Regions from separate parts of the Pseudomonas sp. VD-NE ins genome, predicted to be linked through region 2. Evidence: predicted binding sites of a transcription regulator. Region 2 holds the regulator's gene; the other holds the start of a gene.

Region 1 (8,799 bases), 1.1 Mb from region 2:
GGCACTGTGCAGATCCGGTTGATCACGCAGAATCGCCGCAATGGCGGTATCGCCCAGCGTCGACCAGACACCGTCGCTGAGCAGCACAAAGCTTTCGCCTTCACGCAGTTCGCCGTCGAGAAAATCCAGCACCAGATGCTGATCCAGCCCCAGCGCACGCTTGAGCACATGGTGCATGCCTTGCTGTTCCCAGACGTGATCCTCAGAGATTCGCTGCAAGTCGTCGGCGTGCCAGCGATACACCCGACAATCGCCGACGTGGGCGAGGGTGAAGCGCCGACCGCGCATGACCAAAGCGCTGACGGTGGTGAGCAACGGCTGACCACCGCCATTGGCCTGCAACCAGCGATTCTGCGCGAGCAGCAGGCGATCCAGCGCTTGTGCCACGCTCCAGGTTTCCGGTGTGGCGTAGTAGTCCAGCGCCAAGGCCTGCAACGTCGAACGGGCGGCGAGTCCGCCATCGGCGCACTGGCTGACACCGTCGGCGATGGCGAACAGGTAACCTTTGCTAGCCGCCAGTGCCGGAGCGGGCGTGACCAGGCGCAAGGCGTCCTGATTCTCCGCGCGCGGACCGGTGGCGCTGGCTTCGGCAAAACTCAGTTGCAGGGCCATCGACGGCTCAGACCCGCGCCGCCGTCACGGCTGCCGAACCCCAGGTGGTTCTCCAGCGACGCTTGACGCCGTGCAGGCCAAACCATGCCAACACGCCGAGGCTGGCGAACAACCACAGGGCCAGTTGATAGCTGCCGGTGCTCTGTTTGATCGCGCCCATGCCGGCAGCCAAGGCAAAACCGCCGATGCCGCCGGCCATGCCGATCAGCCCGGTCATGACCCCGATCTCCAGACGAAAACGCTGCGGCACCAGTTGGAAAACTGCGCCATTGCCTGCCCCTAAACCGAGCATGGTGCAGACGAAAAGTGCCAACGCCGCGTAGGAACTTGGCAGGTTGAAACCCACTGCAGCAATACAAATGGCGGCCACCGTGTACATCGCCAGCAACGTGCGGATGCCACCGAAACGGTCAGCCAGCGCGCCACCCAGTGGTCGCATCAGACTTCCACCGAACACGCAGGCGGCGGTGTAGTAACCGGCAGTCACCGGGCTCAAGCCGTACTGATCGTTGAAGTAACCGGGCAGGGCGCTGGCCAGGCCGATGAAGCCGCCGAAGGTGACGCTGTAAAAAAACATGAACCACCAGCTGTCACGGTCGCCCAGCGCCTTGAAGTAGTCAGCCATGGCTTTGGCTTTCGGCCGTTGTGGCGCGTTTTTCGCCAGCCAGGCAAACAGCACCAGCGTCAGGATCAATGGGATCAGGGCGAAACCGAAGACATTGCTCCAGCCGAACGCGGCGGCGAGCACCGGTGCCAGCAGCGCGGCGAAGACAGTGCCGGAGTTGCCCGCACCGGCAATGCCCATGGCTTTGCCTTGATGCTGTGGTGGATACCATTGCGACGCCAGCGGCAGGGCGACGGCGAACGAGGCGCCGGCCATGCCGAGGAACAGGCCGAGGATCAGCGCCTGCTCGTAGCTATGAATGCCGATGTTCCAGGCACCGAACAGCGCGCAAATCACGATGACCTGACCGATGAGCCCAGCAGTTTTCGGTGACAGCCGATCGGCGAGCATGCCCATGATGAAGCGCAGTACGGCACCGGCGAGGATCGGCGTGGCGACGACGAGGCCGCGTTGTTGCGTGGTCAGGTGCAGGTCGGCGGCGATCTGCACCGCCAGCGGGCCGAGCAGGTACCAGACCATGAAACTCAGGTCGAAATAGAGGAAGGCCGCGAACAGGGTCGGGGTGTGGCCGGATTTCCAGAAGCTTGAATTCATCGCGCACCTCAGCTGAAAAGAGTCTCGAAAGGAGTCATGCAACAGCAGGTGGGGCGCCGCCACGGCCGCACCACCGGCCCCGGTCTGTGGGGCCAAAACGCAAAAACGCCGCTCCCTGATGCGCCGGTTGGGCGAACGGGTGAGCGACGTCTTTGTCGTGGGTGGGGCAACCGCCGTTGGTTACCTGTGCGTTTTACATAGCGAGATTTGTGCCAACAGCCGGAAAATCAAAAGCCCCTCACCCTAGCCCTCCCGAAACGTCGGACCGCCCAGGGGGAGAGGGGACTGACCGAGGTGTCTTGCGCCAAACATCGACCTGAAAGACCGTGTCGATTATGGATTCACAGCAGAGATCACAGGTCGGCGTGGTTCGTGAGCATCCCCCGGTCGGTCCCCTCTCCCTCCGGGCGGTCCGACGTTTCGGGAGGGCTAGGGTGAGGGGCTTCTCAAGCAACCAAAGTTTTCAGCCAAGCAACTCACTCATCGCAATAATCTGCTCCGCCACCTGAATCAGCCTCTGCTGCCGGCTCATCGCCTGGCGCCGCATCAAGGTATAAGCCTCTTCCTCATTGCAATCCTTCATCTTCATCAACAATCCCTTGGCCAGTTCAATGCGTTTGCGCTCAGCCAATTGCTGATCTCGCGCCTGCAACTGCGCACGCAACGCCTGATCACTCTCGAATCGCGCCATCGCCACATCGAGAATCGGCTGCAGACGCTGTGCGTGAATACCTTCGACGATGTAGGCGCTGACCCCAGACTTGATTGCTTGGCGCATCACACCCGGATCATGCTCGTCGGTAAACATCACGATTGGCCGTGGCTGGTCGCGGCTGACCAGCACCACTTGTTCCATGACATCGCGGCTCGGTGACTCGGTATCGATCAGGATCACGTCCGGACGCACCGTTTCGACGCGCGCGGGCAGATCGATGGTCAGGCCGGATTCGTCGATGACTTCGAAACCGGCTTCAGTCAGTGCCGCTTTCAGGCGCCCGACTTTTTTCGCCGTGTCGTTGATCAACAGAATGCGCAACATGTTCGCGGTCTCCTGTCAGCGGCGGGCGAGAAGGGGAGCGTCGTCGCTCATCGCGTGCAGCTTGAAGCTGCGCGCATAACCGGCGGGATTGCTGCCGTCCCAGACTTTGCCGTCGAGCAACTGACTGCTGCGCATGTCGGTGCCCCATGCGGCAACACCGACCTCAGTAGCGGCGTCGCGATATAGATCGAGTTGCTGAACCTGACGGGCGACAGCGAGGTAATCCGGGTCTTCGCGCAGCAAACCCCAGCGACGGAACTGGGTCATGAACCACATGCCATCGGACAAGTACGGCAAATTCACTTCGCCATTGCCGTGAAAGCGCAGCGCATGAGGATCCTGCCAACGATTGCCCAGCCCATCCGAATAGTCGCCGAGAAAACGCGGTTCGATGCACGCAAGCGGCGCGTCCAGATACTCCGACGCACTGAGCAATTGCGCGGTGCTGCGACGATTTTCCGGGCTTTCTTCGATGAAACGGCTGGCTTCAAGAATCGCCATCACCAACGCCCGCGCAGTGTTCGGGTATTGCTCGACAAACTCACGCGTGCAACCGAGGACTTTTTCCGGGTGATTGGGCCAGATGGTCTGGCTGGTGGCCAAGGTAAAACCGAGATCCTGCTGCACCGCGCTGGCCGCCCAAGGCTCGCCGACGCAAAAGCCGTCGATACGCCCGGCTTGCAGGTGCGCGACCATTTGCGGCGGCGGCACCACCACACTGTCGACGTCCTGCAATGGATGAATGCCCTGGCTCGCCAGCCAGTAATACAGCCACATGGCGTGAGTGCCGGTAGGAAAGGTCTGGGCGAAGGTGAGTTTTGCGCGGCTTTGGTGCACATGGCGGTCCAGCGCTTCAGGACTGGTCACGCCGAGGTTCTGCAAGCCGTGAGACAGGTTAAGGCTCTGGCCGTTCTGGTTGAGGCCCATCAACACGGCCATGTCGGTCGGGGCAACACCGCCGATGCCCAGATGCACGGCGTAAATCAGGCCATACAGACTGTGCGCGGCATCCAGTTCGCCGCTGACCAGTTTGTCGCGCAAACTGGCCCAGGAACTTTGGCGTTTGAGGTTCAGGGTCAGTCCATAGGGCTGAGCGAAGCCCTGTGTGGCGGCGACGACGACCGAGGCGCAATCGCTCAGGGCCATGAAACCGAGGTCGATCGCAGTCTTTTCCGGAGCATCGCTGCCATTGACCCAGGCCAGTGGCCCTACCGAAGGTTCATTCATCCAACGTACCTCGAAAAAAAAGCGCCGCCACGGACTTTGCGCAGGCAAAACCCGGAACGACGCCATTGTCCTTGCCCGCCGGCCGTCATTGGCCGGCGCGCTGATGGCAAGGAGGGTGCAAGGCATATGCCAGTGCCAGCGATTTGCGCGTGCGCCTCGCGCCGCAGGTCGATGCCCGGCTATAATCGCCGCCTCTTTTCGCCGCCCGAGTCATCGCCGCCCATGTACACCCTGGCCCGTCAGCTGTTGTTCAAACTTTCCCCGGAAACCTCCCACGATCTGTCGCTGGATCTGATCGGCGCGGGTGGGCGTTTGGGCCTCAACGGCTTGCTGTGCAAGGCGCCGGCAAAGAAGCCGGTGACGGTCATGGGCCTCGAGTTTCCGAACCCGGTGGGTCTGGCGGCCGGTCTGGACAAGAACGGCGCGGCCATCGATGGCTTCGCGCAACTGGGTTTCGGTTTTGTCGAAATCGGCACCGTGACCCCACGCCCGCAGCCGGGCAATCCGAAGCCACGGATCTTCCGCCTGCCGGAAGCCGAAGCAATCATCAACCGCATGGGTTTCAACAACCTCGGTGTCGATAACCTTTTGGCGCGCGTTGCCGCCGCTAAGTACAAAGGCGTGCTGGGCATCAACATCGGCAAGAACTTCGATACGCCGGTCGAGCGCGCGGTCGACGATTACCTGATCTGCCTTGACAAGGTTTACGCCCACGCCAGCTATGTGACGGTCAACGTCAGCTCGCCGAACACCCCGGGCCTGCGCAGCCTGCAGTTTGGTGATTCGCTGAAGCAGTTGCTCGCCGATCTGGCCACACGCCGCGCCGAACTGGCGTTGCGTCACGGCAAACATGTGCCGCTGGCGATCAAGATCGCGCCGGACATGACCGATGAAGAAACCGCGCAGGTTGCTCAGGCGCTGATCGAAACCGGCATGGACGCGGTGATCGCGACCAACACCACCCTCAGCCGTGTTGGTGTCGAAGGCATGGAGCATGGCGACGAGGCGGGTGGCTTGTCGGGCGCGCCAGTGCGGGAGAAGAGCACGAACACCGTGAAGGTGCTGGCGGGTGAGTTGGCGGGTCGGTTGCCGATCATTGCGGCGGGCGGGATTACTGAAGGCAAACATGCGGCTGAGAAGATTCTGGCGGGTGCGAGCCTGGTGCAGATCTACTCTGGCTTCATCTATAAAGGCCCGGCGCTGATCCGTGAATCGGTAGACGCAATCGCCGCCCTGCGCTGATCTCTTGTGGGAGCGAGCCTGCTCGCGAAAGCGGCGTGTCAGTCACAGAAATATTGACTGAACTGGCACCTTCGCGAGCAGGCTCGCTCCCACAGGTTTCGTGTTCCAGCACAAAAAATGAGTTTTCCGGCATAAAAAAGGGCTCCTCGAAGGAGCCCCTGGGCCGGAGCCCGCCGTCCGGGAAGGACGTGCATGGTAAGTCGTTACAAATTCAGATTGTCGTGTCGGAATTAATGCCCTGTGTCAGCCGACGGCGTGAAGTTCGTTGAGTCTGTGGATTCCCGCAGTGCCGGTCATACCGTCCCAGTTGTCGCCGCGTCCTTCTCGCCAGCCGTTAATCCAGGCTTGGCGTACCGACGGTAGAGTAAATGGGCAAAGCTCACGGGATTTGCCACCAACGCCATATTGATATCCGCGCAAAAATGCTCTTTCCAACGGATCACGCTTAAGTCTTCTCATAGGGTGTTTCCCTCACTTGTTGACTGTTTTGTGTCGCGTTGACCTCAACTGAGGTCTGGCAGAAGAAACCTGCCATGGTGCGGCTCGCTGCCGGCGTGGCGAGCCAAGGTGTTGACGCCGTTGCGACGTCAACCTGTGTTCAGTTCTAACCAATGAGTCACACCGAGGGAATGATCGTTTTGTCATAAGGACGTAACGAAATTAGTGCTACAGCCATAAGTAACGACGGGTTTCATGCACGGTTTTTCAGCAAACCCCGGTATGATCGGCCTCGCGCTGGATGATGGGGTTAATTCTTTAGTGAGAATGACCCACGTTTGCGCTGGGGTATAAAGCGACGAAGGGTCGCTTTAAGACTTTTTGTTTCATCAACTTTTTTATCTGTCCCGGCATCTAAGCTCTTTTAACCCGAGCAGCGGGGATGGAACGGCACACCTTCGTGCCACGCGGGCGTTCTTTTAGAAAAGCGCCTGATTGAAAACCGGATCGGCAATGCGTTGCCGATTCACTAGCCAAAGGCTCTGGAAATACCATGTCCGACCGTTTCGAACTCTTCCTCACTTCCCCTAAAGGCCTTGAAGGCCTGCTCATCGAGGAAGCCGTCGGGCTTGGCCTTGAAGAAGCGCGCGAGCACACTTCCGCCGTGCGTGGCATGGCGACCATGGAAACCGCTTATCGCCTGTGCCTCTGGTCGCGTCTGGCCAACCGCGTGTTGCTGGTGCTCAAGCGCTTCCCGATGAAAGACGCTGAAGACCTCTACCACGGCGTGCTCGACATCGACTGGCAGGATCACATGCTCAGCGATGGCACCCTGGCTGTTGAATTCAGCGGTCACGGTTCCGGCATCGACAACACCCATTTCGGCGCCTTGAAAGTCAAAGACGCCATCGTCGACAAACTGCGCACCCCACAGGGCGACCGTCCGTCGATCGACAAGCTCAACCCGGACCTGCGCATTCACCTGCGTCTGGATCGCGGCGAAGCGATTCTTTCCCTTGATCTGTCCGGCCACAGCCTGCACCAGCGCGGCTATCGCTTGCAGCAGGGCGCTGCACCGCTGAAGGAAAACCTCGCGGCGGCGATCCTGATCCGTTCCGGCTGGCCACGTATCGCCGCTGAAGGCGGCGCGCTGGCTGACCCGATGTGCGGTGTCGGTACGTTCCTCGTCGAAGCCGGCATGATCGCCGCCGACATGGCGCCGAACCTGCGTCGTGAGCAGTGGGGCTTCACCGCCTGGCTAGGTCACGTCCCGGCGATGTGGAAAAAACTCCATGAAGAAGCCGTTGAACGTGCCGCTGCCGGTCTGGCCAAGCCACCGTTGTGGATTCGTGGCTACGAAGCTGATCCACGTCTGATTCAGCCGGGCCGCAACAACGTTGAGCGTGCCGGCCTGAGCGAGTGGATCAAGATCTACCAGGGCGAAGTCGCGACCTTCGAGCCGCGTCCGGATCAGAACCAGAAAGGTCTGGTCATCTGCAACCCGCCGTACGGCGAGCGTCTCGGTGACGAAGCCAGCCTGTTGTACCTCTACCAGAACCTCGGCGAGCGTCTGCGTCAGGCTTGCCTGAACTGGGAAGCGGCGGTGTTCACCGGCGCGCCGGATCTGGGCAAGCGCATGGGCATCCGCAGCCACAAACAGTATTCGTTCTGGAACGGCGCGTTGCCGTGCAAACTGCTGTTGATCAAAGTGCTGCCGGATCAGTTCGTCACCGGCGAGCGTCGCACCCCGGAACAGCGTCAGGCCGAGCGCGAGCAAGCGGCTTACGATCAGACCCCGGACGAACCGCAAGAGCGCAAGTTCAACAAGAACGGTAACCCGATCAAACCGACGCCAGCCCCGGCACCAGTGATCGAGCAGCCGCGCTTGAGCGAAGGCGGGCAGATGTTTGCCAACCGTCTGCAAAAGAACCTCAAGGCCATGGGCAAGTGGGTCAAGCGCGAAGGCATTGATTGCTACCGCGTCTACGATGCCGACATGCCTGAGTACGCGATGGCGATCGACCTGTACCACGATTGGGTGCACGTCCAGGAATACGCCGCGCCGAAGTCCATCGATCCGGAAAAAGCCTCGGCACGGATGTTCGATGCACTGGCAGCGATCCCGCAGGCGCTGAACGTCGACAAGAGCCGCGTGGTGGTCAAGCGTCGCGAGCGCCAGAGCGGCACCAAGCAGTACGAGCGTCAGGCTGCGCAAGGCAAGTTCAATGAAGTCAGCGAGGGCGGCGTGAAGTTGCTGGTCAACCTCACCGACTACCTCGACACCGGCCTGTTCCTCGATCACCGCCCGATGCGCATGCGCATTCAGAAAGAGGCCGCCGGCAAGCGCTTCCTCAATCTGTTCTGCTACACCGCGACCGCCAGCGTGCATGCGGCCAAGGGTGGTGCGCGCAGCACCACCAGCGTCGATCTGTCGAAAACCTACCTCGACTGGGCACGTCGCAACCTGTCGCTGAACGGCTTCTCGGACAAGAACCGTCTGGAGCAGGGCGATGTGATGGCTTGGCTGGAAAGCAGCCGTGACGAGTACGACCTGATCTTCATCGATCCGCCGACCTTCTCCAACTCCAAGCGCATGGAAGGCATCTTCGACGTGCAACGTGATCAGGTGCAGTTGATCGACCTGGCCATGGCCCGTCTGGCGCCCGGCGGTGTGCTGTATTTCTCCAACAACTTCCGCAAGTTCCAGTTGGAAGAAAACCTCGCCGAGCGTTACGCGGTTGAGGAAATCAGCGCGCAGACCATCGACCCGGATTTTGCCCGTAACACCAAGATCCACCGCGCCTGGAAAATCACGGCTCGTTGACGCTTTGCGCAATTGGATCCACAGAGCCTTGATTTTTAAAGGCTCCGTGGATCTGCCCGCGCTAGCTAAATTAGTGGCTAATAGCTATAACTCACACACGGTCAATGGGGTTTTCCCGTAAATGCTGGCGTAGTGAGTTGTCTTTATGTCGTTGCACCCCGTGCGCCCAAAGATTCTGGGTTTCATCAGTGAAGACGT
Region 2 (8,799 bases):
CTGCCTTGCCTTACGCCTACGACGCCCTCGAGCCGCATATCGATGCGCAGACCATGGAAATTCACTACACCAAGCATCACCAGACGTACATCAACAACCTCAACGCGGCGGTAGAAGGCACTGAATACGCCGAATGGCCGGTGGAAAAACTCGTCGCCAGCGTTAAGGACCTGCCGGAAAAACTCCGTGCGGCAGTGATCAATCAGGGCGGCGGTCATGCCAACCACTCGCTGTTCTGGGAAGTGATGGTACCGAGCGGCGGCGGCAAACCGGACGGCGCGTTGGCCAAGGCCATCGATGAGCAACTGGGCGGCCTCGACAGCTTCAAGGAAGCCTTCACCAAAGCCGCGCTTACCCGCTTCGGCAGCGGATGGGCCTGGCTCAGCGTGACCCCGGAAAAGAAACTGGTGGTGGAAAGCAGCGGCAACCAGGACAGCCCGTTGATGAACGGCAATACGCCGATTCTCGGTCTCGACGTCTGGGAGCATGCCTACTACTTGCGTTATCAGAACCGTCGCCCGGAATACATCAACGCGTTTTACAACGTAATCAATTGGCCTGAAGTGGCTGCGCGCTATCAGGCCGCACTGGTTTAAGTCTTCTATAAAAACAATCCAAGGCTGACTATGGGCACTGAGACACTGGCGATCGGAAGTGGGCGTATGTTTCGTTACGCAGTGGGATCGCTATTGCTGTTGGCGGGCATGACCTTGCTGGTCGCCCACGGACTGGAATGGCTGAATCTGGAACCGAGGCTGTTGCGGGCGTTGCAGGGTGGCGCGATCTGCGCGCTTGGCACTGCGCTTGGCGCTGTGCCGGTGCTGGTGATTCGACGCATGCCGCAGGCGCTCAGCGATACCTTGCTGGGTTTTGGCGCCGGGGTGATGCTGGCAGCGACGGCGTTTTCGCTGATCGTGCCGGGCATTGCCGCCGCGCAAGGCCTCGGTCTGACTGCGTGGGGCTCCAGTGGCCTGATCTGCTTCGGCATCATGCTCGGCGCTTTCGGGCTGTATCTGGTCGATCGCAAAGTTTCCGGCGCGTCCCCGGAAATGCTCGTCGGCACAGTCGAGCATCCGGTGATTCCGCCACGGATCTGGCTGTTCGTGTTCGCCATCATTGCCCATAACATCCCGGAAGGCATGGCCGTCGGCGTTTCCGCCGGTGGCGGCATGCCGGATGCGGACAGTCTGGCCATGGGCATCGCTTTGCAGGATGTACCGGAAGGTCTGGTGATTGCGCTGGTATTGGCCGGGGCAGGGATGTCACGGGTCAAGGCATTCCTGATCGGTGCGGTGTCAGGCCTGGTCGAGCCGGTGTTTGCGTTGCTGTGTGCGTGGCTGGTCGGTCTGGCGCAGGTATTGTTGCCATTAGGTCTGGCACTGGCGGCGGGGGCGATGTTGCTGGTGGTGACTCACGAGGTCATCCCGGAATCACGGCGCCATGGTCATGACAAACTGGCCAGTCTTGGCCTGTTGATCGGGTTTTGTCTGATGATGGTGATGGATACCGCATTAGGTTGAAGATCAAAAGATCGCAGCCTTCGGCAGCTCCTACATTGGAATGCGTTCACTGTAGGAGCTGCCGCAGGCTGCGATCTTTTGATGTTGGCTGTCAGCCACCTTCGTCGAAATAGTTGTTGATCAACGCCACCAGCGCATCCAGCGCTTCCTGTTCCTGATGCCCTTCAGTACTCAGATAGATTTTGGTGCCCTTGCCAGCCGCCAGCATCATCATTGCCATGATGCTTTTGCCATCAACCGTGGTCTCCGGTGTGCGGCCCACTCTGATCGAGCAATCCGGATACTGCCCGGCCACCCCGACAAACTTGGCCGATGCGCGGGCATGCAGGCCCAGCTTGTTGATGATTTCGATTTCCAGAGCAGGCATCGCGGTGTGAATCCTTTAAGTGAGGTCGCGGTGGCGAACCTGGACGTTCTTCAGGGTTTTCTGCAGGGCCTGACCCAGACGTTCGGTCAGGTAGACGGAGCGGTGATGCCCGCCGGTGCAGCCAATGGCAATGGTGACGTAGGCGCGGTTGCTCGCAGCGAAGCGCGGCAGCCACTTGTGCAGGTAGGCGAAAATGTCCTGGAACATTTCTTCGACCTCCGGCTGCGCCGCCAGGTATTCAGCCACCGGCGCATCGAGACCCGATTGCGCGCGCAGTTCCGGCTTCCAGTACGGATTGGGCAGGCAGCGCACATCGAACACCAGATCCGCATCCACCGGCATCCCGCGCTTGAAGCCGAAGGACTCGACCAGAAATGCGGTCCCCGGCTCCGGCTGGTTCAGCAGGCGCAGCTTGATCGAGTCGCGCAGCTGATACAGGTTCAGATTGGTGGTGTTGATCTTCAGGTCCGCGAGATCGGCAATCGGGCCGAGCAGGGCGGTTTCATCCTGGATCGCCTCGGCCAGCGAGCGGTTGGCATTGCTCAGCGGATGGCGACGGCGGGTTTCGGAAAAACGCTTGAGCAGGGTTTCTTCGTCGGCATCCAGATACAGTACGTCGCACTGGATGTGCTTGCTGCGGACATCTTCAAGCAGTTCGGGAAAGCGCGTCAGGTGGCTCGGCAGGTTGCGCGCATCGATCGATACGGCCACCAGCGGCTGCGCCAGTTCAGTGTGAATCAGCGCACGTTCGGCCAGTTCCGGCAGCAAGCCTGCCGGCAGGTTGTCGATGCAGTAGTAACCGTTGTCCTCAAGGACATCCAGTGCGGTACTTTTACCCGAGCCGGAACGGCCACTGACAATGATCAAGCGCATGATTAGTGCCCGTTCTGCTCGTCCAGGACAACCTGATACAAGGCTTCGTTGCTCGCAGCGCTGCGCAGTTTATCGCGCACGTCCTTGCGATCGAGCATGCTGGCGATCTGACGCAGCAACTCCAGGTGCGCATCGGTGGCGGCTTCCGGGACCAGCAAAACGAACAGCAGGTCAACCGGAGCGCCATCAATGGCGTCGAAATCGATTGGCGTATCAAGGTGCATCAAGGCACTGATAGGCGACTGGCACCCCTTGAGACGGCAGTGAGGAATGGCGATGCCGTTGCCAAAACCGGTGGAACCGAGTTTTTCACGGGCAATCAACGCCTCGAAGACATCTTGCATCTCCAGAGCCGGCACTTCGCGGGCGATCAGGTTGGCAATTTGTTCGAGGGCTTTCTTTTTACTGCCGCCCGGCACGTTCACGAGGGAACGGCCGGGGGTCAGGATACTTTCAAGTCGGATCATGGGGTGGGGGGTTATCGACCGGTAGCGCCCTGGAGCAGGCTCTGGGTCTTTTCCTTATGCTTTTTGAGTTGTTTATCCAGCTTGTCGGTCAAGGCGTCGATCGCCGCGTACATATCGGTATGTTCCGCGTTGGCGACCACTTCGCTGCCGGGTATATGCAAGGTGGCTTCGATTTTCTGCTTCAGCTTTTCGACGCACATCGTGACTTGCACGTTGGTGATCTTGTCGAAATGGCGCTCTAATCGTTGAAGTTTCTCATTGATGTAGTCGCGCAGAGGTTCGGTCACTTCCAGTTGGTGTCCACTGATGTTGACTTGCATACAGCTTCTCCTTCGTTGCCAGTGCATAAAGCGGCAGGCTGGATAGCCTGCCACTGGAACGCTGTAACGTGGCTTACATCAACCGCTTGCGTTCGCTCGAAGGCGCGATCCCTAAGGATTCGCGGTACTTGGCGACGGTGCGGCGAGCCACCTGAATGCCTTGTGCCTCCAGTAAACCAGCGATCTTGCTGTCACTCAACGGCTTTTTCTGATTTTCCGCGGCAACCAGTTTTTTGATGATCGCGCGGATCGCCGTAGACGAGCATTCGCCGCCTTCGGAGGTGCTGACGTGGCTGGAGAAAAAGTATTTCAGTTCATAAATACCGCGTGGGGTATGCATGAACTTTTGCGTGGTCACCCGGGAAATTGTTGATTCGTGCATGCCGACCGCCTCAGCGATGTCGTGCAGGACCAACGGCTTCATGGCTTCGTCGCCGTACTCCAGAAAACCGCGCTGATGCTCGACGATCTGGGTGGCTACTTTCATCAATGTTTCGTTGCGGCTCTGCAGGCTCTTGATGAACCAGCGGGCTTCCTGCAACTGATTGCGCATGAAGGTGTTGTCGGCGCTGGTGTCGGCGCGACGGACGAAACCGGCGTACTGCGCGTTGACCCGTAGGCGTGGCACCGACTCCTGATTGAGTTCGACCAGCCAGCGCTCGTTGTCCTTGCGCACGATAACGTCGGGGACAACGTACTCGGCTTCGGTGGATTCGATTTGCGAACCCGGACGTGGATTAAGGCTCTGCACCAACTCGATGACCTGGCGCAACTCGTCTTCCTTGAGCTTCATGCGTCGCATCAGCTGGCTGTAGTCGCGGCCGCCCAGCAGGTCGATGTAATCGCTGACCAGACGCTTGGCTTCAGCCAGCCAAGGCGTCTTGGCTGGTAGCTGGCGTAATTGCAGCAGCAGGCATTCGCCGAGATTGCGCGCGCCGATGCCGGCCGGTTCGAACTGCTGAATGCGGTGCAGGACGGCTTCGATTTCGTCCAGCTCAATGTCCAGCTCAGGATCGAACGCCTCGAGGATCTCTTCGAGGGTTTCGTCCAGGTAGCCCTGATTGTTGATGCAGTCGATCAGGGTCACGGCGATCAGGCGATCGGTGTCGGACATCGGTGCGAGGTTCAATTGCCACAGCAGATGGCTTTGCAGGCTTTCGCCAGCGGAGGTGCGGGTGGTGAAGTCCCACTCATCGTCATCGCTGCTCGGCAGGCTGCTGGCGCTGGTCTGGTAGACGTCTTCCCAGGCCGTGTCGACCGGAAGCTCATTGGGGATGCGCTCGTTCCATTCGCCGTCCTCGAGGTTGTCCACCGTCGGGGCGGTCTCCTGGTAGGAAGGTTCCTGGATCTCGGTGTTGGGCTTCTGTTCGGCGTTGTCGGCCAGGGGATCGGAATTGTCGAAGTCGTCGCCTTCTTCCTGGCGTTCGAGCATCGGATTGGATTCCAGAGCCTCCTGGATTTCCTGTTGCAGATCCAGGGTCGACAATTGGAGCAGGCGGATGGCCTGTTGCAGCTGCGGTGTCATCGTCAGCTGCTGGCCCATTCTCAAGACTAGCGATGGTTTCATGGCAGGGGCTTAACACCTTATTCGCCGGCGCTATGCGCCATCCACTACAGGGCGCCGAAGCGCCAAACTTAAGCAAATTATATGCCTGAAACTGAAGTGTTTGCCTAGAGCGCTGTAACAATTAAAGCGTATTAAATCCTGCTTGAATCGATACAGCGCCCCGGCGGCGCACCGGGTACTGTTGCGCTTACAGGCGGAACTCGTGGCCCAGATACACTTCCTTGACCAGATCGTTGGCCAGGATGGTTTCTGCATCGCCTTCGGCAATCAACTGACCGTCGTTGACGATGTAAGCGGTTTCGCAGATATCCAGCGTCTCACGGACGTTGTGGTCGGTGATCAATACACCGATGCCCTTGGCCTTGAGGTGGTGGATGATCTGCTTGATGTCGCCAACCGAAATCGGGTCGACACCGGCGAACGGTTCGTCGAGCAGGATGAATTTCGGTGCAGTCGCCAGAGCGCGGGCGATTTCCACCCGGCGGCGTTCGCCACCGGACAGGCTCATGCCGAGGTTGTCGCGAATGTGGCTGATGTGGAATTCCTGCAGCAGGCTTTCCAGCTCCTTGCGACGGCCGGCCTTGTCGAGCTCCTGGCGGGTCTCGAGGATGGCCATGATGTTATCGGCCACCGACAGTTTGCGGAAGATCGACGCTTCTTGCGGCAGATAGCCGATACCGGCCTTGGCGCGACCGTGCATCGGCTGGTGGCTGACGTCCAGATCGTCGATCAGCACACGGCCCTGATCGGCCTGTACCAGGCCGACGATCATGTAGAAGCACGTGGTCTTGCCGGCGCCGTTTGGCCCGAGCAGGCCGACGATCTGGCCGCTGTCGATCGATAGGCTGACGTCACGCACGACCTGGCGGCTTTTATAGGCCTTGGCCAGGTGCTGAGCTTTCAGAGTTGCCATTACTGGGTTTTCTCGTCGGTTTTCTTCTTCGGCTGGATCACCATATCGATGCGCGGACGCGCTTCGGTGACCTTGCTGCCGGTAGCGCGACCGGCGCTGGCCAGTTTCTTCACGGTGTCATAGACGATTTTCTCGCCTTGAGTCGTGTTGTTGTCCTTGTCGACAACCTTGGCCTTGTCGATCAGCACAACGCGGTTCTGCGCGGCGTGGTACTGGATCGTCACGCCCCAGCCCTGTACAGGCTTGGTGTCGCCAGCGGTCTGCAGTTGTTCGAAGTAGGCAAGGTTGCCCACCGAAGTCACCACGTCAATATCGCCGGCCGGGGTGCGGGTGATGGTCACGGTATTGCCGGTCACCTTCATCGAGCCCTGAGTGATGATCACGTCACCCTTATAGGTGGCGATGCCGTTCTTGTCATCCAGCTGGGCGTCGTCGGCCTGAATGCGGATAGGTTGCTGCTGATCGTTCGGCAGAGCCCAGGCGCTCACGCTTCCCAGTGCTGCGCCCAGACTGAGCAAAATAGGGAGGGTTTTAACGAGCCTCATACTGTCCTCTTACGTTCGATAGCAGGTGTATCCTGCTTTCCTTCAGGTACGCTTTCATTCCAACGCCAGTCGATACACCGCCAGCGCCGTCGATTCTAACGGGTTGCTCGGTCTGCGCATATTGCTCCTGCGGGAACACGGTCATGCGCGTGGAGGTCACCAACAGATCGCGGTTCTGCTCATCGGTGCGCTTGATGCGTACCGAATCGATCAATTCGACTTGTGTGCCACCCGAATTCACTTCGCCACGCTCACTGGTCACGTGCCATGGAAACTCCGTTCCGCGGTACATGTTCAGGTCGGGCTTGGTGACCAGAGTGATATCGGTTGCCTTGACGTGCTCGGCCTTGTCGGAAGTCATTTCGTACTGCACTTTGCCGTCCGGCAAATATTGCAGGGTATGCGTGTTGGTTGCATACCAGTCGATAGGCGTTTCGACCGAGCTCACCGGTGGCTTGTCGAGGAAGCGTTCCGGGCTGATGTTCCAGTAGCCCACCGCGGCGAATATCGCCGCGATGCAGCCGAACAGCAGGAAGTTGCGAAATTTTTTGCTGAACATGGTTTGGCTCACAGGTACGCGGCGTTGGCCGCATCGAGGCGGCCCTGGGCGCGCAGGATCAATTCGCAGAATTCGCGGGCGGCACCTTCGCCACCACGGGCTCGGGTTACACCATGGGCGTGTTCGCGGACGAAATCGGCTGCGTTGGCAACCGCCATTCCCAGGCCTACACGGCGGATCACCGGCAGGTCGGGCAGGTCGTCACCGAGATAGGCGACCTCTTCGTAGCTTAGGCCCAGTTGCTCAAGAAGACCGTCGAGAACAACCAATTTGTCTTCACGACCCTGAAACAGGTGGGGAATCCCCAGGTTTTTCGCTCGGCGCTCGACCACTGGGGTCTTGCGGCCGCTGATGATAGCGGTCTGCACGCCGGCGTTCATCAGCATTTTGATGCCTTGGCCGTCGAGGGTATTGAAAGTCTTGAATTCGCTGCCGTCTTCAAGGAAATACAGGCGCCCGTCGGTGAGGACGCCATCGACGTCGAAAACCGCCAGTTTGATCGCTTTGCCGCGTTGCAGCAGATCGTTACTCATTACATGACTCCTGCGCGCAGCAGATCGGAGAGGTTGAAGGCGCCGACCGGGCGATCTTCTTCGTCCACAACAACCAGTGCGTTGATTCGGTGATCTTCCATGATTTTCAGGGCTTCGGCGGCCAGCATCTCTGGCCGTGCAGTCTTGCCGTGGGCCGTCATTACCTGGTCGATGGTGGCGCTGCGAATGTCAATGCTGCGATCCAGCGTGCGGCGCAAGTCGCCGTCAGTGAAGATCCCGGCCAGTTTACCGTCAGTTTCAAGAATGACGGTCATGCCCAGACCTTTGCGGGTCATTTCCATCAGTGCGTCCTTGAGCAGCGTGCCGCGTTGTACTTGCGGCAATTCCTGCCCGGCGTGCATGACGTTTTCCACTTTCAGCAACAGGCGACGACCGAGCGCGCCGCCCGGGTGGGAGAAGGCGAAGTCTTCGGCGGTGAAACCGCGTGCTTCCAGCAGCGCGACGGCCAACGCATCGCCCATGACCAATGCCGCTGTCGTCGACGAGGTCGGCGCCAGATTCAGCGGACAGGCTTCATGCTCGACGTGAACGTTGAGATTGACCTCGGCGGCCTTGGCCAGCGGCGATTGCGGGTTGCCGGTGACGCTGATCAGCTGGATGCCCAGACGTTTGATCAGCGGCAGCAGGGTGACGATTTCGTTGGTCGAGCCGGAGTTCGACAGGGCCAGGATCACGTCATCGCGGGTGATCATGCCCATGTCGCCATGGCTGGCCTCGGCCGGGTGCACGAAAAATGCCGGGGTGCCGGTGCTGGCCAGGGTCGCGGCAATCTTGTTGCCGATGTGCCCGGATTTTCCCATGCCGACCACGACTACACGTCCTTTACTGGCCAGAATCATCTCGCAAGCGCGTACGAAATCGGCGTCGATATGGGGCAACAAGCCTTGTACGGCCTCCACTTCGAGTTGGATGGTGCGTTGTGCCGATTGAATCAGGTCGCTGGATTGGCTCATGTCAGAAATCGTATAGCCCGATGAAAAGGCGGCGATTATAGCGGTTATGTTGCAAAGCCTCACGCAAGTTCGTCGTGCTTTGTCATTACTCGTTACCAAAACCCGGTAAAAGAGCCCGCGCACCTGTCATATCGCCGAACTCAGGCTGGTACAAGCCTTGG

What was found. The regulator sigma-54, encoded in region 2, starts transcription at its own class of promoters, with help from an activator protein. The targets are predictions, from matches to a motif close to ANTGGCATNNANNTTGCTNT.
Region 1: RMV17_RS09320 (CmpA/NrtA family ABC transporter substrate-binding protein) is a predicted target of sigma-54. The motif match lies at 4,212-4,231, and genes of this name have one in related genera.

What each region holds. Positions count from the first base shown of each region.
Region 1 is NZ_CP134772.1:2,107,044-2,115,842, forward strand. It holds gene RMV17_RS09305 (bifunctional protein-serine/threonine kinase/phosphatase) at 1-612, opposite strand, end outside; gene RMV17_RS09310 (nitrate/nitrite transporter) at 620-1,831, opposite strand; gene RMV17_RS09315 (ANTAR domain-containing protein) at 2,295-2,870, opposite strand; gene RMV17_RS09320 (CmpA/NrtA family ABC transporter substrate-binding protein) at 2,886-4,097, opposite strand; gene RMV17_RS09325 (quinone-dependent dihydroorotate dehydrogenase) at 4,320-5,339, shown strand; gene rmf (ribosome modulation factor) at 5,583-5,798, opposite strand; gene rlmKL (bifunctional 23S rRNA (guanine(2069)-N(7))-methyltransferase RlmK/23S rRNA (guanine(2445)-N(2))-methyltransferase RlmL) at 6,331-8,601, shown strand; gene RMV17_RS09340 (diguanylate cyclase) at 8,747-8,799, shown strand, end outside.
Region 2 is NZ_CP134772.1:1,038,011-1,046,809, forward strand. It holds gene RMV17_RS04350 (superoxide dismutase) at 1-596, shown strand, start outside; gene RMV17_RS04355 (ZIP family metal transporter) at 627-1,520, shown strand; gene RMV17_RS04360 (HPr family phosphocarrier protein) at 1,612-1,887, opposite strand; gene rapZ (RNase adapter RapZ) at 1,903-2,760, opposite strand; gene ptsN (PTS IIA-like nitrogen regulatory protein PtsN) at 2,763-3,227, opposite strand; gene hpf (ribosome hibernation-promoting factor, HPF/YfiA family) at 3,239-3,547, opposite strand; gene RMV17_RS04380 (RNA polymerase factor sigma-54) at 3,621-5,114, opposite strand; gene lptB (LPS export ABC transporter ATP-binding protein) at 5,302-6,027, opposite strand; gene lptA (lipopolysaccharide transport periplasmic protein LptA) at 6,027-6,572, opposite strand; gene lptC (LPS export ABC transporter periplasmic protein LptC) at 6,559-7,131, opposite strand; gene RMV17_RS04400 (KdsC family phosphatase) at 7,140-7,664, opposite strand; gene RMV17_RS04405 (KpsF/GutQ family sugar-phosphate isomerase) at 7,664-8,638, opposite strand.